4 regions of the Streptomyces sp. NPDC051320 genome follow, and region 3 is predicted to be linked to each of the others. Evidence: riboswitches for the same ligand, from Rfam matches in the RefSeq annotation. Region 3 holds a riboswitch; each other region holds the start of a gene.
The links. Region 3 has a riboswitch for cyclic di-AMP ahead of AB0M87_RS15425 (LysM peptidoglycan-binding domain-containing protein). Riboswitches for the same ligand answer to the same signal wherever they lie in the genome.

Region 1: it holds a riboswitch for cyclic di-AMP, as region 3 does, so the genes downstream of both, AB0M87_RS29055 (C40 family peptidase) here and AB0M87_RS15425 (LysM peptidoglycan-binding domain-containing protein) in region 3, are expected to answer to the same signal.
Region 2: it holds a riboswitch for cyclic di-AMP, as region 3 does, so the genes downstream of both, AB0M87_RS18605 (M23 family metallopeptidase) here and AB0M87_RS15425 (LysM peptidoglycan-binding domain-containing protein) in region 3, are expected to answer to the same signal.
Region 4: it holds a riboswitch for cyclic di-AMP, as region 3 does, so the genes downstream of both, AB0M87_RS24195 (transglycosylase family protein) here and AB0M87_RS15425 (LysM peptidoglycan-binding domain-containing protein) in region 3, are expected to answer to the same signal.

The regions. Positions count from the first base shown of each region.
Region 1 is NZ_JBFBAL010000017.1:14,827-20,567, reverse strand. Features, by position in the region: gene AB0M87_RS29075 (adenosylmethionine--8-amino-7-oxononanoate transaminase) at 1-729, opposite strand, end outside; gene bioB (biotin synthase BioB) at 722-1,783, opposite strand; gene AB0M87_RS29065 (8-amino-7-oxononanoate synthase) at 1,927-3,081, shown strand; gene AB0M87_RS29060 (ATP-binding protein) at 3,302-3,733, shown strand; gene AB0M87_RS29055 (C40 family peptidase) at 3,762-4,235, opposite strand; cyclic di-AMP (ydaO/yuaA leader) riboswitch at 4,239-4,454, opposite strand; gene AB0M87_RS29050 (urease subunit gamma) at 4,983-5,285, shown strand; gene AB0M87_RS29045 (urease subunit beta) at 5,302-5,613, shown strand; gene AB0M87_RS29040 (urease subunit alpha) at 5,606-5,741, shown strand, end outside.
Region 2 is NZ_JBFBAL010000007.1:376,936-382,676, forward strand. Features, by position in the region: gene AB0M87_RS18585 (MarR family winged helix-turn-helix transcriptional regulator) at 1-432, shown strand, start outside; tRNA gene AB0M87_RS18590 (tRNA-Met) at 478-551, shown strand; gene AB0M87_RS18595 (hypothetical protein) at 638-1,018, shown strand; gene AB0M87_RS18600 (PP2C family protein-serine/threonine phosphatase) at 1,143-2,294, shown strand; cyclic di-AMP (ydaO/yuaA leader) riboswitch at 2,508-2,649, shown strand; gene AB0M87_RS18605 (M23 family metallopeptidase) at 2,661-3,728, shown strand; gene AB0M87_RS18610 (aldo/keto reductase) at 3,793-4,737, shown strand; gene AB0M87_RS18615 (PrsW family intramembrane metalloprotease) at 4,743-5,741, opposite strand, start outside.
Region 3 is NZ_JBFBAL010000006.1:138,543-144,283, forward strand. Features, by position in the region: gene AB0M87_RS15410 (FAD-linked oxidase C-terminal domain-containing protein) at 1-183, shown strand, start outside; gene AB0M87_RS15415 (nuclear transport factor 2 family protein) at 230-694, shown strand; gene AB0M87_RS15420 (L-threonylcarbamoyladenylate synthase) at 704-1,324, shown strand; gene AB0M87_RS15425 (LysM peptidoglycan-binding domain-containing protein) at 1,383-2,165, opposite strand; cyclic di-AMP (ydaO/yuaA leader) riboswitch at 2,170-2,359, opposite strand; gene AB0M87_RS15430 (FCD domain-containing protein) at 2,839-3,261, opposite strand; gene AB0M87_RS15435 (heavy metal translocating P-type ATPase) at 3,431-5,473, opposite strand; gene AB0M87_RS15440 (metalloregulator ArsR/SmtB family transcription factor) at 5,568-5,741, shown strand, end outside.
Region 4 is NZ_JBFBAL010000011.1:155,596-161,336, forward strand. Features, by position in the region: gene AB0M87_RS24185 (cytochrome P450) at 1-15, shown strand, start outside; gene AB0M87_RS24190 (transglycosylase family protein) at 180-1,151, shown strand; cyclic di-AMP (ydaO/yuaA leader) riboswitch at 1,412-1,610, shown strand; gene AB0M87_RS24195 (transglycosylase family protein) at 1,614-2,300, shown strand; gene eno (phosphopyruvate hydratase) at 2,545-3,837, shown strand; gene AB0M87_RS24205 (septum formation initiator family protein) at 3,973-4,449, shown strand; gene AB0M87_RS24210 (DUF501 domain-containing protein) at 4,509-5,036, shown strand; gene AB0M87_RS24215 (XRE family transcriptional regulator) at 5,050-5,628, opposite strand; gene AB0M87_RS24220 (class I SAM-dependent methyltransferase) at 5,676-5,741, shown strand, end outside.

The DNA of each region.
Region 1 (5,741 bases), on a different contig from region 3:
GAACACCAGCAGCACACCGTGCGCGTCGCACGCCTCCCGCAGCACCCGCAGATACCCGGGGGAGTGGAACCGCATACCACCCGCCCCCTGCACCACGGGTTCCACGATCACCGCGGCCAGCTCGTCGGCGTGGCGGCCGATGAGCTCGTCGAGGTGGTCGGCGTACCCCTGTTCGTACGCGGCAGGCGGGGCGTCCGCGAAAACCTGGCGCGGCAGCGCTCCCGACCACAACTCGTGCATGCCTCCCTCGGGGTCGCACACCGACATGGGCTGCCAGGTGTCCCCGTGGTAGCCACCGCGCCAGGTCAGCAGACGCTGCTTGGCCGGGCGGCCCACCGATCGCCAGTACTGGAGGCACATCTTCACCGCCACCTCGACCGACACCGAACCGGAGTCGGCCAGGAACACGTGCTGGAGCGGTTCCGGGGTGATCTCCACCAGCTTGGCCGCGAGCCGGACGGCGGGCTCATGGGTGAGCCCGCCGAACATCACATGGCTCATCCGGTCCAACTGGCCGCGCGCGGCCTCGTTGAGCACAGGGTGGTTGTACCCGTGGATCGCTGACCACCACGACGACATGCCGTCGACGAGCTCGCCCGCACCGGCCACCCGTAGCCGCACACCGGACGCCGACTCGACCAGCAGCGGTTCCTGCTGTCCGGGCATCGGCCCGTACGGATGCCAGACGTGCCGCCGGTCGAGTTCGAGCAGCTGGTCCGTGTCAGGCATTGGGCGCGAGATCCGTCCCGGCGCCCCGGCGGCGGACCGACACCAGATCCGTACGGTGGTCGGGCAGCGTGGTGGTGTCCGCGCCCTCCACCTCGAAGCCGGCGTCCGCGATCATGTCCAGATCGGCCCGGCCCGCCTGACCCTCGCTGGTCAGGTAGTCGCCGAGGAAGATGGAATTGACCAGGTGCAGGGCGAGCGGCTGCAGCGAACGCAGGTGCACCTCCCGCCCGCCGGCCAGCCGTACCTCCGCGTCCGGACAGACGAACCGCACCATTGCCAGGATGCGCAGGCAGCGCTGCGGCGTCAGGTTCCACTGCTCGGCGAGCGGGGTTCCCTCCATGGGGATCAGAAAGTTCACCGGCACCGAGTCGGGGTCGAGGTCGCGCAGGGCGAACACCACATCGACGAGATCGGCATCGCTCTCGCCCATCCCGGCGATCAGGCCCGAGCAGGCCGAGAGCCCCGCGGCCTGTGCCTGCTGGACGGTCTCCACCCGGTCGGAGAAGTCATGCGTCGTGCAGATGTCGGCGTAGGTCGCCTCGGACGTGTTGAGGTTGTGGTTGTAGGCATCGGCTCCCGCGGCCCGCAGCCGCTCCGCCTGCCCGCCGGAGAGGAGTCCGAGACAGGCGCACACCTCCACGCCCTCGTTCTGTTCCTTGATCGCCTCGATGGTCTGCGAGACCCGGTCGACATCGCGGTCCGTCGGGCCCCGCCCGCTCGCGACCAGACACACCCGCTTCGCCCCGCCGGCCACACCGGCCGCCGCCACCTGGGAAGCCTCGTCCGGCTTCAGCCAGGTGTACTTGAGGATCTCGGCCTTGGAGCCAAGCCGTTGCGAGCAGTACGAGCAGTCCTCCGGGCAGAGCCCGGACTTGAGATTGACGAGGTAATTGAGCTTCACCCGCCGTCCGAACCACTGACGGCGTACCTTTCCGGCTGCGGCCACCACATCGAGCAGCTCGTCGTCCGACGTCGCCAGTACGGCGAGCGCCTCTTCACGGGTCGGCAGTTCGCGCCGCAGCCCCTTGTCCACCAGCGTGTTCAGCAGGTCCATGGGGGTGATCCTGGCCTACGGCAGTACGTCAGGCCAAGGAGGAACCGAACAACACCCGCCGTGAAGGGTGTGTGCATTGCCACACCATGACCCCGCATGGCCCCCGCTAGGGTCTGTGAACTGCCTACAAAGAGGGACTGATCATGCCGGGTGTCACGCCTCCATCGCCCTTCGACTGGACCGATACCGCGGCATCCCTGCGGGCCCGCGCCGGCCTCGTCCGCACGCTGCGGCCACGCCCGGCCGCTTCGGATCTGCTGGATCTGGCCAGTAACGACTACCTGGGGCTGGCCCGTAGAAGGGAGATCACCGAAGCGGCCTCGGCGGCGGTCCGCCGCTGGGGCGCCGGTGCCACCGGGTCAAGGCTGGTGACCGGCTCGACGGAACTGCACGCCGAACTGGAACGGGACCTCGCCGATTTCTGCGGCTTCGAGGCGGCGCTGGTCTTCTCCTCCGGATACGCCGCCAATCTGGCGGCCCTCACCGCGCTGACCGACCGGGGTTCGCTCATCGTCTCGGACACGGGCAACCACGCCTCGATCGTCGACGGATGCAGGCTGTCCCGTGCGGCAACCGAAGTCGTCCCGCACGCCGATCCGGAGGCGGCCGCCAAGGCGCTCGGCGCGCACCGGGGCCGCGCCCTCGTCGTCACCGACTCCGTCTTCTCGGTCGACGGCGACGCGGCGCCACTCGCGGACCTGGCCGCCGTTTGCCGAGGTCACGGTGCCGCCCTGGCCGTGGACGACGCCCACGGTCTCGGGGTGCTCGGCGAAGGCGGCCGAGGAGCGCTGCACGGCGCGGGGCTGGCCGGCGCGGACGACGTGGTCGCCACGGTCACCCTCTCGAAGTCCCTGGGCAGCCAGGGCGGTGCGGTGCTGGGCCCGGCCCGGGTCATCGACCACTTGGTCAACGCGGCCCGCACCTTCATCTTCGACACCGGCCTGGCACCGGCCGCGGCGGGCGCGGCCTTGGCGGCCCTGCGGCTGCTGCGCGCGGAACCCGGCCTGGGCGGGCGGGCCCGTACGGTGGCGAACACGCTGCACCACCGTCTCACCGCGGCCGGGCTGAGCGCGGTACACCCGCAGGCCGCCGTGGTGTCCGTACGCGCGCCGTCGCCGGCCGCGGCGGTGCGCTGGGCCGCCGCCTGCCGGGAAGCGGGGCTCGTGGTCGGCTGTTTCCGGCCGCCTTCGGTGCCGGACGGTGTTTCCCGGCTGCGACTCACCGCCCGTGCGGACCTGACGGAGGAGCAGATTGCCGGGGCGGTGCAGACCCTACTGCGAACCGTGCCCGCCGGGTGACCCTGACGGGGAACAGCCGTTCCCCCGTTTTCCCGTCCAAATACGTTCTCCCGTAGCAGAGTTCATCACTTTGAGCGACTGATACAGGCCCATCTTTGTGGATCGCGGACGATGCGGTCACTATGAGTGTCACGCTGGCGCGAAGGGCAATCCGAGGCCGTCCTCGAAGTGCATCCGCAACGAGTCGGAGCCGGCACCGGTGGGAAAGGGACAGGCCGTCATGGCAGACCACCAGGAAGCAAAAATCACCCTGCCGAGCGAACCTGCATCGGTTCCGGCGGCCAGGTCCTATGTGGCCCGGGTGCTCACCGACTGGGGCCTGCCGAACGACACGGACGCGGCGGACGCGATCCGGCTGATCGTCTCCGAGCTGGCGACCAATGCCGTGCAGCACACCTTCGGCCAGTCACCCACCTTCACCGTGGACATCGTGCTGGAGCGGGACGAACTGCTGCGCATCGGTGTCACGGACAGTCACCCGCGCTGGCCCCAGCGGCTGCCCGCGGCGGTCCAGCAGGACAACGGCCGGGGCATGGTGATCATCCGATGGCTGGCCGCCGAGAGCGGCGGCCGGCTGTCGGTCACCCCGACCCGGGAAGGCGGCAAGACGGTGTGGATCGCCCTGCCCTGGACGGCTGCCGCCCAGACCTGAGCCTGCGGCAGCCGTGCCCGCCGCTTCTTCAGTTCACGCGCCCGTACCAGACGCTCTTGGTCCAGATCCGCTCCAGCCTGACCACGGAACCGGTTTTCGGCGAATGCCAGATCTTGCCGCTCCCCGCGTACAGGCCGACGTGGAAGACGTTCCGTCCGTAGTGGAAGAAGACCAGGTCCCCACGCCTGCGGTGGGAGGCAGTGATATGCCGCACTTTGTTGTACTGCGCCTGGGCGGTGCGCGGCAGCTTCTTGCCCGCTTTTTTGAACGAATAGAAGGTCAGCCCGGAGCAGTCGAACCGCGAGGGGCCGGCTGCGCCCCACTGATAGGGCGATCCCTTTTTGGATGCCGCGATCTGCACCGCTCTGGCGGCGTGTGCGGCCGCTTGGGCCTCGGGTGCGGCGCCGGGCGCCAGCGAGGTCCCCGCTACTGCGGCGAGTGTAAGGGCCGAGGCGGTTCCGGCCCGGGTGAGCAGAGACGGGATGTGAATCTGCGCAGTCATGCGCAACCCTTCGTCAAACCGCCTGAGAAGGTTGACCTGTCGGGTTCGGGCCGGCGAAGTTGCCCGGCCGCCGCGCGGTTGGCCGACTGATCGGTCGGCCGTCCTTGCAGCGGCTTCACCCCAAGGGGCGACATGTCTGTCGCCCCGAACTGCTTGGGTCCTCCACTCCTGCCGATCCACTCGTGTCGACCAGACGTCCGGGTACGGCGGCAGGACTCGGCGTCCGCCCGGACCGCCCCGCCGTGGTGGCGGGGGCTTGTCGTCCCAGGGATCTTCACTCACCGCGCGCCGGATTTCTGCCTGACAGTGCCGGTTCGCCAGTCCGCTCACCCCTGACCCATCCGAGTGGGCAGGGTCCCGGAAGCACCGACCGGCCGGCGGGTACGGGCCCCTCACCAGGTGTGCAGCCCCGCTCCGCGGCGGGTGCTCGGGCACGCGGTGCAAATCGGGACGAGCCGTCGGACCCGGCCCGTCTAAGTCTTCCGGGCGACGCCCATCGGGGTAGGGGTGGCAGCCGAAAGGATGGCGGGACGGTGTGTCTCCAGGGTCACCCTGCGCGCTTCGCCGAACGCACACCGCAAGCGACGATCATGGCCCAGCAAAAGGCCGGTTAACCTGCCGGAAAAACTTCCGCCCTAATGTGCAATGCCTGATGGCCTGGGGTTCCGCACCGTGTCAACAAAATGTTGAAGTCGTGTGGTCCGCGGTGCCCGACCGGGCCCGGGATGAAGACGGTGAGGCGGAAGCGTGCAACTGACACCCCATGAGCAGGAACGACTGCTCATCCATGTGGCGGCGGACGTCGCGGAGAAGCGCAGAGCGCGGGGCCTGCGACTGAACCACCCCGAGGCGGTTGCGCTGATCACCTCGCACATCCTGGAAGGTGCCCGGGACGGCCGTACGGTGGCCGAACTGATGGCGTCGGGGCGCAAGGTGCTCGCCAGGGCGGACGTCATGGACGGCATCCCCGAGATGGTCCACGAGGTCCAGGTCGAGGCGACCTTCCCGGACGGCACCAAGCTCGTCACCGTGCACGAGCCGATCGTCTGACCGGGAAATGGCACCGATGATCCCCGGAGAGATCCTGTATGCCGAAGACCCGCTGACCCTCAACGAGGGCCGCCGGGCCACCCGTCTCACCGTTCTCAACATCGCCGACCGCCCCGTGCAGGTCGGCTCCCACTATCACTTCGCCGAGGCCAATCCAGCTCTGCGCTTCGACCGCGCCGCGGCACAAGGCCGTCGGCTGAACATCGCCGCGGGAACCGCGGTGCGCTTCGAGCCCGGCATTCCCGTCGACATCGAACTGGTCCCCATCGCCGGGCTGCGCATCGTCCCGGGACTGCGGGGAGAGACCGCAGGAGCCCTCGATGGCTGAACTCACCCGCGCCGTCTACGGCGACCTCTTCGGCCCCACCGCCGGGGACCGGATCCGCCTCGCCGACACCGAGCTTCTCGTCGAGATCGAGGAGGACCGCTGCGGAGGCCCCGGCCGGGCCGGCGACG
Region 2 (5,741 bases), on a different contig from region 3:
GAGCGCATCGCGGAACTGGATCTCACCCCCGCCCAGGCGGGACTCCTGCGCCTGCTGGCGGGGATGTCGGGGCGCAGCCAGCGCGAACTGGCAGACGTGCTGGGCATGCCGCCCAGCCGGTTCGTGGCGTTCGCCGATGAACTCGAGGCGCGCGGGCTCATCGAACGCAGGCGCAATGCCGCCGACCGGCGGCAGTACGCGCTCTTCCTGGCCGACGAGGGTGTCGCGCTGCTGTCCCGGCTGCGGGAGGCCGGCGCCGCGCACGAGCAGCAGATCTGTGCGGGGCTCTCTGTGGACGAGCACCGGCAACTGGGCATGCTGCTCGGCAGGCTGGCCGAGCAGCAGGGACTCTCCCCCGGGGTGCACCCCGGATTCGGGAAGGTGCGCGCGGGCGGCGGCCGCTCGGGAACGGCCGGCCGGTCCGGACGTTAATGGTGAGGAGCATCGCTGCGGATGCCGTAGGGTTGGGTTCACCGACGCGGGGTGGAGCAGCTCGGTAGCTCGCTGGGCTCATAACCCAGAGGTCGCAGGTTCAAATCCTGTCCCCGCTACTTGTGAACGAAGGCCCGGCACATCATGTGCCGGGCCTTCGAGCGTTACTCCGGCGGGTGGCGCCGGCACGTATCAGGGGGCTGACGTGTTCGTTCTGCGGGTCACGCTGACCGTACTGCTGCTGCTGGAGGTCGTGCCGTCGGCCCTGGTCGGCCTGACGCGGGCGCGGGTGGGGCTCGAGCGGCTCGACGAGCTGACCCGGCTCGGGGTGCTGCAGGGGCGGCGGCTCCGGGTCGTTTCGCTGCTCGCCGTGGTACATACGCTGGCCACTGCTGCCCTGCTGTTCGGCCTCCATTGGCCGCCGGCGGGCGTCGCAGGTGCGGCGGCGGAGGCCGTGGTGTTCGGGTGGGTGCTGACGCGGCAGTGGGCGGCGGGCGACCGGGGGCGGGTTCTGGGGGCCTACACGCTGTTCCTGGGTATGGCGCTGGCTGTGCTGGCGGTGGATCTGCTGGCGTGGGCCTTCTGAAACGGGCCGGTGCCCAGCCGTTCCCCCGGTTGGCCGACGTCGGATCGCCGGTCGGCGTGGTTGCGGACAGCCTGGGTGGGGCGCGGTACTGTCCGCAGCCGGGTATGGACCGGGCAGGAGACCACTGGTGGGGCAGCGAGCACAGCGCGGCACGGCACGCCGGTTCCTCCTGGCGCTGCCGCCGGTGCTGCTGGTCGGTGGGATCGCATTCGACCTGGCGACTCCGGACCCCTTCACCCCGGTGCCGTTCTTCTCTGCGGCACCGCTGATCGCCGCTCCGTTCTTCTCGCTCCGAGCCACGCTGCTGACCGGGGTGGCTGCCGTCGTGGCCATGGCGGGACTCCACGCCTACAACGGCAGCAGCGCCCATGCCAGTGCTGTCACCGAGCTACTCACGGTGATCACTGTGGCGGCGCTCGCGCTGATCATCAACCGGGTGGTGCGCCGTAGCGGTGAGCAGCTCGCGTCGGCCCGGGTCATCGCCGAGACCGCGCAGCGCGCGGTGCTGCCGGTGCCCCTCGAGCGGATCGGTGGACTGCACGTCGCGGCGCGGTACGAGGCGGCACAGGCCGGCACCTTCATCGGCGGGGACCTCTTCGCGGTGCAGGACACGCCGTACGGGGTCCGGCTCATCGTGGGTGATGTGCGGGGCAAGGGGCTCGGCGCGGTGGAGGCCGTGGCGGTGGTGATCGGAGCCTTCCGGGAGGCCGCCGAGCAGGAGAGAAGCCTGGAAGGGGTGGCCCAGCGTCTGGAGCGTGCGCTGACCAGGGAGGGCACCCGGCGGGAGGGCCTCGACGCCATCGAGGGCTTCACCACCGCCGCGCTCGCCGAAGTGCCACGCGGCGGCCGGGACCGGATCCGGGTGGTGAACCGCGGTCATCCCGAGCCCCTCCTGCTGTACGCCGACGGGGGGCTCGACGCGGTCACGCCGACCGATGCCGCGCTGCCGCTGGGGATGGCGGATGTGGCCTCCTGGCCGGATCGTGCCGACGAGTTGCCGTTTCCGCCGGGGGCCACGCTGCTGCTCTACACCGACGGGCTGTCCGAGGCGCGGAACGCGGCAGGGGTCTTCTACGATCCGAAGGAACGGCTGCGCGGCCGGATCTTCCCGGGGCCCGACGAGCTGCTCACGGCGCTGTCCGACGATGTGCGGCGGCATACCGGGGGGCACTCGACGGACGACATGGCGTTGCTCGCGGTGGCCCGTCCGACGGACGATCAGCCCCCGCGGCGCAGGACGGTGGAGATCGTACGGGGAATCCGTCGCGATGAGTGACCGGACGCACCGCTCTGCATAACATTTGATGAACGGTCAAGCAATGAGGGTTTCCTGAGCGCGCGTCAACTCGCCCGACTCCGCCCCCTTGTGCCCCGATTGGTCCAGGCCAAAATCGTTAATGATCAGTTGGAACGGCTTGGCTCCGGGGCGTGGGTCTATTAACGTTCGATAACGCAGCGCGGTTGTCCCAGTCGTCGCAAGAGGCGACACCGTGCGCACGCGCCGAATCCCGCAAGGGAACCGGGGAACCACTTATTGGGGTGAATCGGGCAGCTCCGCAAGGAACGGCCCGTAGGAGACCTTCCTGCTCCGAACCCGTCAGCTAACCCGGTAGGCGGTAAGGAAGGAAAGGAGTGCGCCTCCGTGGCGTCCAACAACCCTGCCCCCGAAACGCTTTACTTCCCGAACGACGAATCTCTCGGTTTCGGCGGTGAGGACGGCGGCACGTTCGACGAGTGGAACCCCACCGAGGAGTCCCTTCGTCCGCTGCGCGGCAAGCACCGGGTGGCCAAGCAGCGCGGCGGCATCGCGCGCAGCTCCACGGTCCTCGGCGTCGGCGTGATCGCTGCCGTCGGCGCGGGCGGCATGGCCAGCGCGCAGGCGAAGCCGCCCGTCTCGATCTCCCTCCCCGACCTTCCGCAGTCCGTCAAGGACAAGCTGCCGGACGCCGAGTCGCTGCCGGGCGTGGGAACGCTGATATCGGACATCGACGGCCACTCCTCGTCCGGTGACGCAACCGAAGCGGGCGCCGCCCATGCCGCGATCGGCACCGCATCGACCGGTGCCGTCGGCAGCGACTCGAACGCCGGCGAAGCGCTGCGGAGCCGCATCCTGCTCCAGGCCGAGCAGCAGCAGAGCGCGGTCGACGACCAGGCCGCGGTGGCGGCGGAGAAGGCAGCGGCCGCCAAGGCCGCCGCTGAGGCGGCGAAGCAGCAGGAGGCGGCAGCCGCCAAGGAGAAGGCTGCCAAGCAGAAGGCCGAGGCGGAGGCCAAGGCCAAGGCGGAGAGGGAACGACTCGCCAAAGTGGCCGCGAGCTACTCGCTCCCGGTCGCCTCCTACACCCTCACCTCGCACTTCGGTGACAGCGGCTCGATGTGGTCCTCCGGCTACCACACCGGCCTCGACTTCGCCGCTCCGACCGGTACCCCGATCAAGGCCGTGCACAGCGGTACGGTCAAGTCGGCCGGCTGGTCGGGGTCGTACGGCTATCGCACGGTCATCACCCTCGACGACGGCACGGAACTCTGGTTCTGTCACCAGTCGTCGATCGCCGTGAGCGCCGGCCAGAAGGTCACCACCGGGCAGGTCATCGGCAATGTCGGCGCCACCGGCAATGTCACCGGGCCGCATCTGCACCTCGAGGTCCGCCCCGGTGGCGGCGACCCGATCGACCCGCTGACCTGGCTGGCGAGCAGGGGCATCAACGCCTGACGGCTCCCGCGACCCCGGCGCCGTGCACGGAATAGTGCGGGACGGTGCCGGGGTTGTCCGCCCTATGACTTCTCTTTGCAGGCTCGGCACGTCCGACCTCCATGTCTTCCCGCTCGCCCTCGGCGGCAACGTCTTCGGCTGGAGCGCCGACGAGGCGCAGTCCTTCGCGGTGCTCGACGCGTACACCGCGGCCGGCGGCAACTTCGTCGATACGGCCGACTCGTACTCCGCGTGGGTGGCGGGCAACCAGGGTGGCGAGTCCGAGACCGTCATCGGCAACTGGCTGACCGCCCGCGGAAACCGCTCCGAGGTGGTGGTCGCCACCAAGGTCGGCGCACATCCCGCGCACAAGGGGCTCTCGGCCGGGACCATCAAGGCCGCCGCCGAGGAGTCGCTGCGCAGGCTGCGCACCGACCACATCGATCTCTACTACACGCACTTCGACGACCCGTCCGTCCCGGTCGAGGAAATCATCACCGCGCTCGACCAGCTGGTGAAGGACGGCAAGGTGCGTGCCATCGCCGCGTCCAACATCGGCCCCGAGCGCCTCGAGGCGTCTCTCGCCTTCTCCGCGGCCGAGGGGCTGGCCCGGTACGTAGCGCTTCAGCCGCACTACAACCTGGTCTCCCGCGACACCTACGAGGGCGGGCTGCAGGACACCGTCGCCCGGCACGGTCTGGCCGCAGTGCCGTACTACGCGCTGGCCTCCGGCTTCCTCACCGGCAAGTACCGCCCCGGCGCGGAGGTGGACAGCGTGCGTGCCGCGGGTGCGGCCAAACATCTGGAGAGCGAGCGGGGGCGGAAGGTGCTCGCCGCGCTCGACGAGGTGGCAGCGGCACATGAGGCCGAGCCGGCGACCGTCGCACTGGCTTGGCTGGCCGCCCGGCCGACCGTCGCCGCGCCGATCGCATCCGCCCGTACGCCCGAGCAGCTGCCCGCACTGACGGCGGTCGCCGAACTCCGGCTCACCGAGGCGGAGCTCGCCACCCTGACAGCGGCTTCGGCGTAACCGCGCTACTGCCGGTACGGGTTGTAGCCGCCGTAGTGGAGATACGGCGGCGGCACCCGTACCCGGCCGGTGGCCTGCGCCGCGTAGAGCAGTGCGGGCCCGGCTATGTCCTTGCGCTGCCACAGATGGTGCAGCAACTCCTGCTCGCGCGCCACGAAGTCCGGGCCCACCGAGCCGCGGCGGGCCCGGTGCCGCAGAAAGGCCAGCGTGGTCGCGAAGGCCTCGTACTCGTGGACCGCCCGGGACGCGGCTCTGGCGCCTGCCTTCGCCCCCGTCCTCCGGCCGGCTCTCCCACCCGGCTGCGGGTAGGCGTACGGAACGGTGTGGCTGCGTGCCGCGAAGTCGCGGGCCATCGACCGGGCCTTCATCGAGGAGAGCGCGGCCGGTTCGGCCGATGCCAGCCAGCCCGCTGCCGCGTATGCGGGCAGTTCGGTCGATATGGTGCGCAGTTCGCGCTGCCGGGTCCAGACGGCCAGCCAGGTGACCAGGCCGAAGGCCGGCACCATGAAGGCGCCGTAGACCACCAGGAAGCCGAACGTGCCGAAGACCGACGAGCTGTTCCACAGGGCGTGCATGCCCATCGCGCAGCTGAGCCCGAGAAGCGGCAGCGCGATCCGGCGCACCCGGTGGTGCGGCGCGCTCGACGCGGAGATGCCGAAGCCGATGCCGGTCATGACGGTGAATAGCGGGTGGGCGAACGGCGCCAGGACGATCCGGACGAAGAAGGTCGCCGCGGTCACCGACGACAGGCCCGAGAACCCCATCGACTTGTCCTCGCCGAAGGCGCTGCCCAGATAGAGGATGTTCTCGGTGAAGGCGAAACCGGTCGCGGTGAAGCCGGCGAAGACGACCCCGTCGACGATTCCGGTGAAGTGCCGTTTGCGGAACAGGAATATCAGCAGCAGCGCCGCCCCTTTGGCGCTCTCCTCGACGATCGGTGCTATCACCGTCGCCCCGATGGTGTTGGCGCTCGCCGGGTCCGCTGTGGCGGTCGCGACCCAGCG
Region 3 (5,741 bases):
CGCACCGACGACCGGAAGCAGCGATCGCGTCACGCGAGCCGCCGCCCCTCCCCGCCGGCGGCGGTCCGCGTGACGCGCACCGCTCTGCCGGCGCTGCTGGGAGCGGTACTGCTGTGGACGGGCCGCCGCGCGGCCCGAGGTACGCGCAGCTCAGGGTGGCGATCCGCCCGGCCGGGCAGCTGATACGACCATATGTGTGGATGATGGTGGTTGCGGGCACTCGTGGGACATGAGCGCCTCAACGGAGACTCAGACGCAGCCGACCGACCCACCGAGCAGGGAGAGCACACCCGTATCGGTGGTGGACACCTTTCTCAAGGCGATCAATACCGGAGATCTCGCCCAGCTGTTGAGCTGCTTCTCCGCGACGAGTGTGATCACCGACGCGGGGCGGCGCATCAAAGGCCTGCAAGCCATCACCCAGTGGGCAGAAGAGGAGTTCCTCCTGCCGCACGGAACGCTGACCGCCACCGACTCGCGGCCGGTGTGCGGACTCCCCGGTGACACCGTCGTCGAGGCCCGGATCAGCAGCGCCCACCACAACGGTCGCAGCCGGCTCCTCATCACCGCGATAGGCGACACGATCGCCTACCTCAAGGTCCGGGCCGACGCGTCGGCGGACGATGCTCGCACGAACAGGCCGGGGCTCGGAGCGGGCACGTCTTCATTCGGACAAGGACGCAACGGGCCTTAGACTCGGTGGATGGCGAAGTACTTCGACGTGCACCCCGAGAATCCCCAGCGGCGCACCATCAGCACGGTGGCCGAAAGCATCCGATCCGGTGCGCTCGTCGCGTATCCGACGGACTCCTGTTACGCACTGGGATGCCAGCTGGGCAGTCGTGACGGCATCAGCCGGATCCGGTCGATCCGGAACCTCGACGACCGTCACCACTTCACGCTGGTGTGCCAGAACTTCGCGCAACTGGGTCAGTTCGTGCACGTCGACAACGATGTGTTCCGCGCGATCAAGGCAGCGACGCCCGGCAGTTACACCTTCATCCTGCCCGCGACGAGGGAGGTGCCGCGTCAGTTGCTGCACCCCAAGAAGAAGACGGTGGGTGTCCGGATCCCGGACCACCCGGTCGCCCAGGCCCTGGTCGCCGAGCTCGGCGAACCGCTGCTCTCCAGCACCCTCCTGCTGCCCGACGAGGAGGAGCCGCTGACCCAGGGCTGGGAGATCAAGGAACGGCTCGACCACGTGGTGGACGCCGTGATCGACTCGGGCGACTGCGGCACCGAGCCGACCACGGTCATCGACTTCTCCGGCGGCGAGCTGGAGATCGTACGCCGGGGGGCGGGCGACACCGACCGGTTCGAGTGACCGGGTCGGCGCCCTCCCGCCCCACCGTGCGTTCGCCGCCAGAGGTATGACGGTCCGCTCAGTACGGGCCGTTCACGTTGTCGATCGAGCCGTACATCGCGGCAGCGTAGTTGCATGCGGCGGTGATGTTGGCGACCGGGTCGTAGATGTCCATCGACGTGCCCGCCACGTGGTAGGCCTGGAACGTGGGAGCGATGACCTGCAGCAGTCCCTTGGACGGGGTTCCGGCGGCCGCGTTGGAGTCGTAGTTGTTGATCGCCTGCGGGTTGCCCGAGGACTCACGCATGATGTTGCGGTGAATACCGTCGTAGGTGCCGGGGATACCCTTCGCGGCCATGACGTCCAGCGACTCCCGGATCCAGCCGTCCAGGTTGTCGGAGTACGTCTTGGCGGACGCGGGGGCGGCACTCGTGCTCGCAGTGCTCTGCGCTGACTTGTCCGCGGTGGTCGACGCGGCCCCCTGGGCGTCCGTGGACTTCGACTTCTCGGCCTTGGCGCCGAGCGTCAAGGTGAGACCGGGCTGAATCAGCGACGGGTCGTCGCCGATGGCCTGTCGGTTGTCCCGGTAGAGCTTCTGCCAGCCGCCACTCAGGGAGTGGGCACGTGCGATCTTGAAGAGCGAGTCGCCGGCAACCACGGAGTAGGTCTCGGGGGTGTCCTTGTGGGCAGCGGTAGTCGCCCGCGCCGATTCGGCGGTGGCGTGGTGAGCGACCGGTGCCGCTTCCGCAGTGGTAGCCGCCACGAGCGGGAGTGCGAGCGCGGCGCTGCCGGTGCCCACAGCGACGAGACGCCGGGCAAGCGGGTTGCTCTTCGGACGACGGTGCTTGGCCTTTGCAGCCATGACGAATTCCTCTCCGTCGCCTACGAGGTGAGCTGTCGGGTTCGGGCTGGAGAAGCCCGGTCGCACGAATGCGACTTCACCCCGAGCCGATCCTGTACTGCGATCGGCGAACTTACCTGGGTCCCCCGCTCCTGCCGTGCGTGAGTGGGTGAGTGCGGTTTCCGGACAGTGGCAGGATTCGGCGTTCCGTCCGGGGTGACGAGAACGTAAACGAGAACGTCCGGATGAAACAAGTCCGGAAATGACATCGGCATGTCGTTTGCGAATTCGACCAAGGAAATGTCCGGCCACTCCCCCACTGCTTTGGGACTCAACTTTCCTATCCGGCAGGCGAAGTGAGCAGAGAAGCAGGTGCCGAGCTACTCACCCGGGCGTGACTCACTTCACAGACGGGACAAGATCCGGAGGCATCAAGCACGCGCAGAGAATGACAAATTGACGCATTACACTGCATGGGTACTTATAGAATGAGACAGTCAAATCGCCCATTTCGGCCATGTTTACCGTTCGCCTGCGCATACCAGAAGCGCGACTGTCCGAAGACAACTCATCGCTTCCCTTTGCGACTGAACATGTCGACGGAATCAGCCGACTATGGGTCAAGAGCTCTTTCAGGAACGGCCGTTTGTCGGTGAGAATTCCGTTGTCCGACTCAACACGTCGGCGTTGTCGGCTAATTCAGCAGAGCGGAGCGATCGGGCTGCCTACGAGGCCGACGAGAGACGGATCCCGGTGCCATCCGGTCTCTGATTCCAGAGAAATGCGCACGCATCGCGGAGGCCGCGCGAGGCCCATCGGCGGCGGCTATGGCACCGACGATCTCCCGGTGATGGGCGAGGGTCACGGCCGGGTCCTGCTGGGCGTCGCCGACATCGTCACGCACCTGGTCCATGGCAGCCCAGAAGGCGTCGAGGATCTCGCTGAGGAGGAGATTGCCGAAGGAGCGGTACAGCGCCGGATGGAAGGGCCCGGTCCGTGGACCGGGCCGTCCCTCGCCCGCCTCGCGTTCCATGGCGGCCACGCGTGCGCGCAGCGCCCGGAGGTCCTCGGCCCGCGCCGACGCCGCGACGCCCTCGATCAGGCCGGTCTCCAACACCTCGCGAACCTATATGAGTTCGTACAGGCTTGCTTCTCCGCTGCGGTGGTCCGCCGCGGCCCGGAAAGCGAGACCTTCCTCGAAGGGCGGAGGGAAAGCGAGCCGACGAAGGTACCGGATCTGCGGCGTATCTCCGCGACGTGCAGCGTGAGTACAGCGCCGGCGCGACCTATGCCATGGAGGCGGCGTTCTGCTCATCATGGCGGCTGTGGGTGACGGCTGTGGGAGTTCGACAGGCCGGGGTGGCTGCGCGGTGCCAGGCGGCGTCCCGCAGCAGGCGCAGACCGTTGAGGCCGACGATGACGGTGGAGCCCTCGTGGCCGAGGACGCCGAGCGGGAGCGGCAGGTGCCCCAGCAGGTCCCAGACGACCAGGCCGGAGATGAACACCCCGGCGATGAACAGGTTCTGCACCACCAGCCGCCGCGCCGCGCGCGACAGTGCGACCACGGTGGGTACCGTGGCGAGTTCGTCGCGGACGATGACGACGTCGGCGGTTTCCAGCGCGAGGTCGGATCCGGCGCGTCCCATGGCGATACCGACGTGCGCGGCGGCGAGCGCGGGGGCGTCGTTGACGCCGTCCCCGACCACCAGCACCTTGCGTCCTGCCTTCTGCACGGAGCGGACCGCGGCGACCTTGTCCTCGGGCAGCAACCCGGCACGGACGTCGGTGATACCGGCCTCGGCCGCGAGGCGGGCGGCCGCGCGGGGGTTGTCCCCGGTCACCAGGAGGGGCGGGCCGACGGTGAGCGCGGCGAGGGACGCGACCGTCGCGGCTGCGCCCGGGCGCAGCCGGTCTGCGATGCCCAGCACCCCGACCGGCGCGCCGTCGCGGTGTACGAGGAGGGCCGTTCGGCCGCCTTCCTCCAGCGCTTGTGCCACCTCGCGGGCCCGGTCGGCTGCCGGATCCGGTGCGCCCCGCAGCAGCCGGGCGGGCGCGCTGACCGCGATGCTGCGGCCGTGCACGGTGGCTCTGACCCCGACGCCCGGGGCAGACACGAAGTCTTCGGCGACGGGCAGGTCCAGGCGACGGTCCCGGGCGGCGTCGAGAACGGCGCGGGCGAGCGGGTGTTCGCTGAAGTGCTCGGCGGCCGCCGCCAGGGCCAGCAAGCCGTTCTCGCCGAGGCCGCTACCGCCCAGGGGACGGATGTCCGTGACGCGGGGTGTTCCTTCGGTGAGCGTGCCCGTCTTGTCCAGTGCCACTGCATCGACCTGGCCGATGCGTTCCATGACCACGGCCGACTTCACCAGGACACCATGGCGTCCGGCGTTGGCGATCGCCGAGAGCAGGGGCGGCATCGTGGCCAGCACGACCGCACACGGGGATGCGACGATCATGAACGTCATCGACCGCAGCAGACTGCTGGTCACGTCGGCGCCGAACCCCAGCGGTACCAGGAACACGGCCAGGGTCGCGGCGACCATGCCGAGCGAATACCGCTGCTCGACCTTCTCGATGAAGAGCTGGCTCGGTGCCTTGGTCCCGGAAGCCTCCTCCACCATGGCGACGATCCGTGCGATCACCGAGTCGGATGCGTCCCGCTCGACGACGACCCGCAGCGCCCCGGTGCCGTTCAGCGTCCCGGCGAAGACCTCGTCCCCGGCCCCTTTCACCGCCGGCAGCGGCTCGCCGGTGATGGTCGCCTGGTCGACCTCGCTCGCCCCGTCCAGGACCCGGGCGTCCGCCCCGACGCGTTCGCCGGGCCGGATGAGCACGGTGTCGCCGACCGAGAGGTCCTCGGTGCGGACCGTTTCCTCGCGGCCGTCCGTGGTCAGGCGGGTGGCCGTGGTGGGGGCGAGGTCGAGCAACCCCCGCACGGCGTCCTGAGTACGGGCGGTGGCCAGCGCTTCCAGAGCGCCGGAGGTCGCGAAGATCACGATCAGCAGCGCACCGTCCGTCACCTCCCCGATCGCGGCTGCCCCGAGCGCGGCCACGATCATCAGCACGTCCACGTCGAGGACCTTCGCCCGCAGGGCCTGTACTCCCGACCAGGACGGCTCCCAGCCCCCGGTGAGGTAGACGAGCGCGTACAGCGCCCCCCAGGACCAGGCCGGGCCCCCGGTCAGCTGGAGCGGCAGCGCGATCAGGAACAGCAACAGCGCGGTTCCCGCCCAACGGGCCTCCGCCAGCGCGAACACCCGCGTCCGCCGCCTCGGTACCCCGGACGCGGTGGACACTGCCCGACCGGGACGCCGGCTGAGAGCAGAAGGCATGACAAATCGACCTTTCACGGGCAGGGAACGTAACATCACCACCGTACAGGAACACCTGAACAGGTCTTCACATGTGCCAGGTAGGATGAGTCCTATGGGTCATCGAGCGGACGACAGGAGCGCTGCCACCGCCCGCGAACGTCTGGACGCCGTGGGGACCTCCGACGTCGCGGCAACGCTCCAGGCCCTCGCCACACCGTCCCGTCTGCGGATCCTGGCCCGTCTGCAGGAAGGCCCGTGTGCGGTGGGTGACCTCGCCGAGGCCGTC
Region 4 (5,741 bases), on a different contig from region 3:
CGTCATGCGTACTGACTCGCCGTCAATACTGTGACTTTCACGTGATCTGCGCTGCATCGACTTGTGATGGGCATTCGACTACGGCTACGTTCACCGTTCGAATCATCCGTCACACGGAAGGCCACCGCATGCGCACCGGGAACGGTCGGCACCGACGCCCCCGTCAGGCTCCAGCCATCGTGGTAGCGGCAGGAGTTACGGGATCCGCCATCGCCATTCCGCTGCTGGGCGCAGCCGGCGCACACGCAGCCGATGCCACCACCTGGGACCGCGTCGCGCTCTGCGAGACCGGCGGCATCTGGAGCGCCGACCTCGGCAACGGCTACTACGGCGGCCTGCAGTTCTCGCAGGACACCTGGGACCAGTACGGCGGTGGGCAGTACGCGTCCCGGCCGGACCTCGCCAGCCGCTCCCAGCAGATAGCCGTGGCCGAGAAGGTCTACGCGGCTGAGGGCGCCAAGCCCTGGCTCAGCTGCGCGACCGTCTCCGGCCTGACGAAGGACGACGCCGCCACGGCAACGGTGGACCCGGGCGTTCCGGACACCGCGAGCCCTACGCCGTCGGACGAAGCCTCGGACGAAGCCTCGGACGATGCGTCGGCCTCCGCGACACCGTCGGACTCGGTCGACGGTGCGCACACGGGCTCCGATGCGGGCTCGGACACCAGTTCGGCCTCGCCGTCCGATGCGCCGACGGCCGCCGCCACCGACCCCGCCGCCGACTCCGGTTCGGGTTCCGGCTCGGACGCGGCCGGCAGCCGGCGGTCATCGGATGCCGACTCCCCCGAGCCCACCGACTCCGCGACGCCCTCCGACCCGGCGTCGGCCTCGACGGGCACGCCGGCGCCCTCACGGAGCGCAACCACCGGCAAGCACCGCGGCGACGAGGCCAACGAGCCGTCGCACGACGCCCGGGCGGGCGACGACAACGGCCGGCACGCGTCGCGGTCCGAAAGCCCGACACGCGGCGACGCTCGTTCGGACGACAGCTATACCGTCCGCCCGGGTGACAATCTCTCGGCAATTGCGGATGCACACGATCTGCCCGGCGGATGGCCCGCGCTGTATGCCGCGAACCACCGCACGATCGGTGGCGATCCGGACCTCATCCTCCCTGGCCAGGCCCTTGATCTCAGCCCGAAACAGGGCTAGTTGATCCGACTATGTCCGGTTTTGGCGGCGGTGAGACATGGCTCTCGTCCGTCGCTACGAATGTCCGGGCCGACTGCGCCGCCCATGCCGCGCCTCACCTGCGGAAATGCCTTCTGCACAGGTGCGACGCGCCGTGCACTCCCTCCGATGTTCATCTTTGAATATCGGAGGGATTTGTGTTTCGGTCAGAACCGCTCGCACCGCGGGCACCCTCGATCGTCACGCCGAATCCTGCCATCGGTCGGGGGAAGACACAGTCGACGCGTAACGCGCCGTAGGCAGGAGCGGGGGACCCAGGTAAGCGCCGGGTCCGGCCGCCCACGCGGAGTCCGAATCATCGGAATCCGGGACGGGACGGACGGAAACGGCTTGGGGTGAAGCTGTGCGCAGGTAGCGCAGCCGGGCAACTCATTGGCCCGAACCCGACAGCTCACCTCGTAGGCGTCGGTGAGGAGATACGTCATGCTCTTTTCTGCCAGCAAGTCCAAGCACCGCCGCCCGTCCAAGGCCGTCCGCTACGCCACGCTTGCCGGCGTCACCGGTGCCGCCGTGGCCGTACCGCTGCTGGGCGCGACCTCCGCTTCGGCCGCTTCCGTCTCCACCTGGGACGCTGTCGCCCAGTGCGAGTCCGGCGGCAACTGGTCGATCAACACGGGCAACGGCTACTACGGTGGCCTGCAGTTCTCGAACTCCAGCTGGGCCGCCGCCGGTGGTACGAAGTACGCCCCGCGCGCCGACCTCGCCACCAAGGACCAGCAGATCGCCGTCGCCGAGAAGCTGCTCGACATGCAGGGCCCGGGTGCCTGGTCCTGCGCGGGTGCCGGCGGCCTGACCAACGATGGTGTGGACCCGGGCGTGAACCCGTCCGGTGCGAGCGCTGGTTCGAAGACCGCTCCGCAGCAGGAGACCCACAGCAACGCGCAGTCCGCTTCGCGCAGCGAGGCCCGTAAGGCCCCCGCGAAGCACGCCGCCCCGGCGAAGATCAAGAAGGGCGACGGCGAGTACAAGGTCAAGGCCGGCGACACGCTCGCCCGGATCGCCAAGTCCCAGCACCTTTCCGGCGGCTGGGAGAAGCTCTACCACCTGAACAAGGACATCGTGCAGGACGCCGACCTGATCTTCCCGGGTCAGCAGCTGCACCTGAGCTGATCCCGGCTCCCCCTGAGCACCCCGGTCCGGCGCGACTCCCCCGTACGCGCCGGACCGGGGTTTCTTTCGGTCAGTTCGGTTACCAGCAAGTATATTTGCCGAGCTTCGGGTAGTAATAAGGTCTTTTGGGCGCTTTTTCGTCCCAGGGGCCGGGCGCCCGGCCGGTCGGGGGCCGCGGGCCGGTTAGGCTCATGTCGCAAGGCCAAAGAGACCCTGCACCCATAGCGTCACATCCCAGAAGGAGATGCTCGTGCCGTCCATCGACGTCGTCGTAGCCCGGGAAATCCTGGACTCCCGAGGTAACCCCACGGTCGAGGTCGAGGTCGGCCTCGACGACGGCAGCACGGGTCGTGCTGCAGTTCCGTCCGGCGCCTCCACCGGTGCCTTCGAGGCCATCGAGCTTCGTGACGGTGACCCCAACCGTTACCAGGGCAAGGGTGTCGAAAAGGCCGTCCTCGCCGTCATCGAGCAGATCGGCCCGGAGCTCGTCGGTTACGACGCGACCGAGCAGCGCCTCATCGACCAGGCGATGTTCGACCTGGACGCGACCGACAACAAGGGCTCGCTGGGCGCGAACGCGATCCTCGGCGTTTCGCTCGCCGTGGCACACGCCGCCTCCGAGGCGTCGGACCTGCCGCTCTTCCGCTACCTCGGTGGCCCGAACGCGCACCTGCTGCCGGTGCCGATGATGAACATCCTCAACGGTGGGTCGCACGCCGACTCCAACGTCGACATCCAGGAGTTCATGATCGCGCCGATCGGCGCCGAGTCCTTCTCCGAGGCGCTGCGCTGGGGCGCCGAGGTCTACCACACGCTGAAGAAGGTCCTGAAGGCCAAGGGTCTGGCGACCGGCCTCGGCGACGAGGGCGGCTTCGCGCCGAACCTCGATTCGAACCGGGCCGCGCTCGACCTCATCCTCGAGGCCATCACCGAGGCCGGTTACGTCCCGGGCAAGGACATCGCGCTCGCGCTGGACGTCGCCGCGTCCGAGTTCTACAAGGACGGCTCGTACGAGTTCGAGGGCAAGTCCCGTTCGGCCGCCGAGATGACCGAGTACTACGAGGAGCTCGTCGCCTCGTATCCGCTGGTCTCCATCGAGGACCCGCTGTTCGAGGACGACTGGGCCGGCTGGCACGTCCTCACCGAGAAGCTGGGATCCAAGATCCAGATCGTCGGCGACGACCTCTTCGTCACCAACCCCGAGCGGCTGGCGCGTGGCATCGAGGAGGACTCGGCCAACGCGCTGCTCGTCAAGGTCAACCAGATCGGTTCGCTGACCGAGACGCTGGACGCCGTCGAACTGGCCCAGCGCAACGGCTTCAAGTGCATGATGTCCCACCGCTCCGGTGAGACCGAGGACGTCACCATCGCCGACCTGGCCGTCGCCACCAACTGCGGCCAGATCAAGACCGGCGCCCCGGCCCGCTCCGAGCGCGTCGCCAAGTACAACCAGCTGCTGCGCATCGAGGAGATCCTCGACGACGCCGCGGTGTACGCGGGCCGGTCGGCCTTCCCGCGGTTTCGCACGAACAGCTGAGCGCCGCGGGGCTGATGCCGAATCACCCAAAAAGAACTGAATAAGCAGCAAAGGCGCAGCGCAGTGCAGCCGTCCTCGTACGCGGTCCCGTACCGTGTCCGGGGACGGACGTGCGTGCGTATACGGGGAGGCGGCATGGCAGGGGACCGGGACCGGTTCTCGACCGCGACCAGGCTGAAAGTGCTGGGCGAGCAGACCGCCGCCCGGGTCTACCGCTCCCAGTCCAGGCGTCAGGCCCGCCGCCCGCGGCTGACCGGCCGGGCGGCGATACTGCTGATGGTGCTCTGCACGCTGGTCGTCGCCCTCGCCTATCCGATGCGGCAGTACGTCTCGCAGCGCAACGACATCGCCGACCAGCGGCAGCAGGTGCGCGACGCGAAGGCCCGGGTCGAGCAGTTGCGGGACGAGAAGGCGCGGCTGCAGGACGACGCGTACGTGGAGCGGCTGGCCCGTGAACATCTGCATTACGTACGGCCGGGGGAGACGAGTTACACCGTCATCGACCCGGACGCGCGCAAGCGGGCGCCGCGGGACCGGGGGGCCACGGACCGGCCCTGGTACACCAACCTCTGGGACGGCGTGGACACCGCGGACCGGGCCGGCGACCGGTGACCGGCTTCCGGTAGGCGCCCGCCTGACACCCTCACAAGTAGATCTGGATTCAAGGCACCATGGAAACGCCCCCTCCGCAGACCGACCGCACCGAGCCGACCGACGTGGACATCGCCGCGTTCCAGCAGCAGCTGGGCCGCCCGCCGCGCGGCCTCCGTGCGATCGCGCACCGCTGCCCGTGCGGAAACCCCGACGTGGTGGAAACCGCGCCACGCCTGGAGGACGGCACGCCGTTCCCCACCACGTACTACCTCACGTGCCCGCGGGCGGCTTCGGCGATCGGCACGCTCGAAGCGAACGGCGTGATGAAGGAGATGACCGAACGCCTCGCCGCCGACCCGGAGTTGGCGGCCGCGTATCGGGCAGCCCACGAGGACTACATCGCCCGGCGGGACGCGATCGAGGTCCTCGAGGGCTTTCCCAGCGCCGGCGGTATGCCGGACCGGGTGAAGTGCCTGCACGTCCTGGTCGGCCACGCACTGGCCGCCGGTCCGGGGGTCAACCCGCTGGGGGACGAGGCGATCGCGATGCTGCCGGAGTGGTGGGCGAAGGGCCCGTGCGTGACGCCCTGCCCGGAGAACGGCTGAGCGGCACGGGTGGTCAGGCCGGAGGGTGCAGGTGGCTGCGCTCTCCGTCGTGGTCGAGGATGACCAGGATCTCCGCCGGTCCGCCGTGCGCTTTGATGGCGTGCGGGATCATGGTGGAGAACTGGGCCGCCTGGCCCGTCTCGACGTGGATGGTGCGCTCGCCGAGCAGCAGCGTGACGGTTCCCGACAGGACGGTGAACCAGTCCTTGCCGGGGTGCACCCCGAGCTCATCGGTCCCGTCCCTGCGGGCTTCTTGGGTGATGCGCATCTTGGCGACGGTGGCCCCGGACGGCCCCGGCCCGCGGCTCAGCAGCCAGGTGGTCACCCCGCGCTGTTCGTCGCGCTGGGGCCGGATCACGATGTCGTCATCGTCGACGGACGCCACCAGCTGATCGAGGGACGTACCCAGCGCGCGGGCCAGTGAGGTCAGCTGGTCGAGGCTGATGCGCCGGTGCCCGGTCTCGATCCGGCTCAGCGTGGAGGGACTGAGGAAGGCGCGCTCGGCCAGGTTGTCCAAGGACCAGCCGCGAGCCTGCCGCAGTCCCCGGATGCGCAGGCGGACGGTGCTGTCCAGATCGCTTTCTTGCGCCATACGCAAGAGTGTATGCCGTGCCGGCATGGCGGCGTTAGCGTCGGCGTATGAACGACGCGAACAGCACGGGCATGCACGGCACCCACCGGGATCACGAGCCGGCAGGCGCCGGC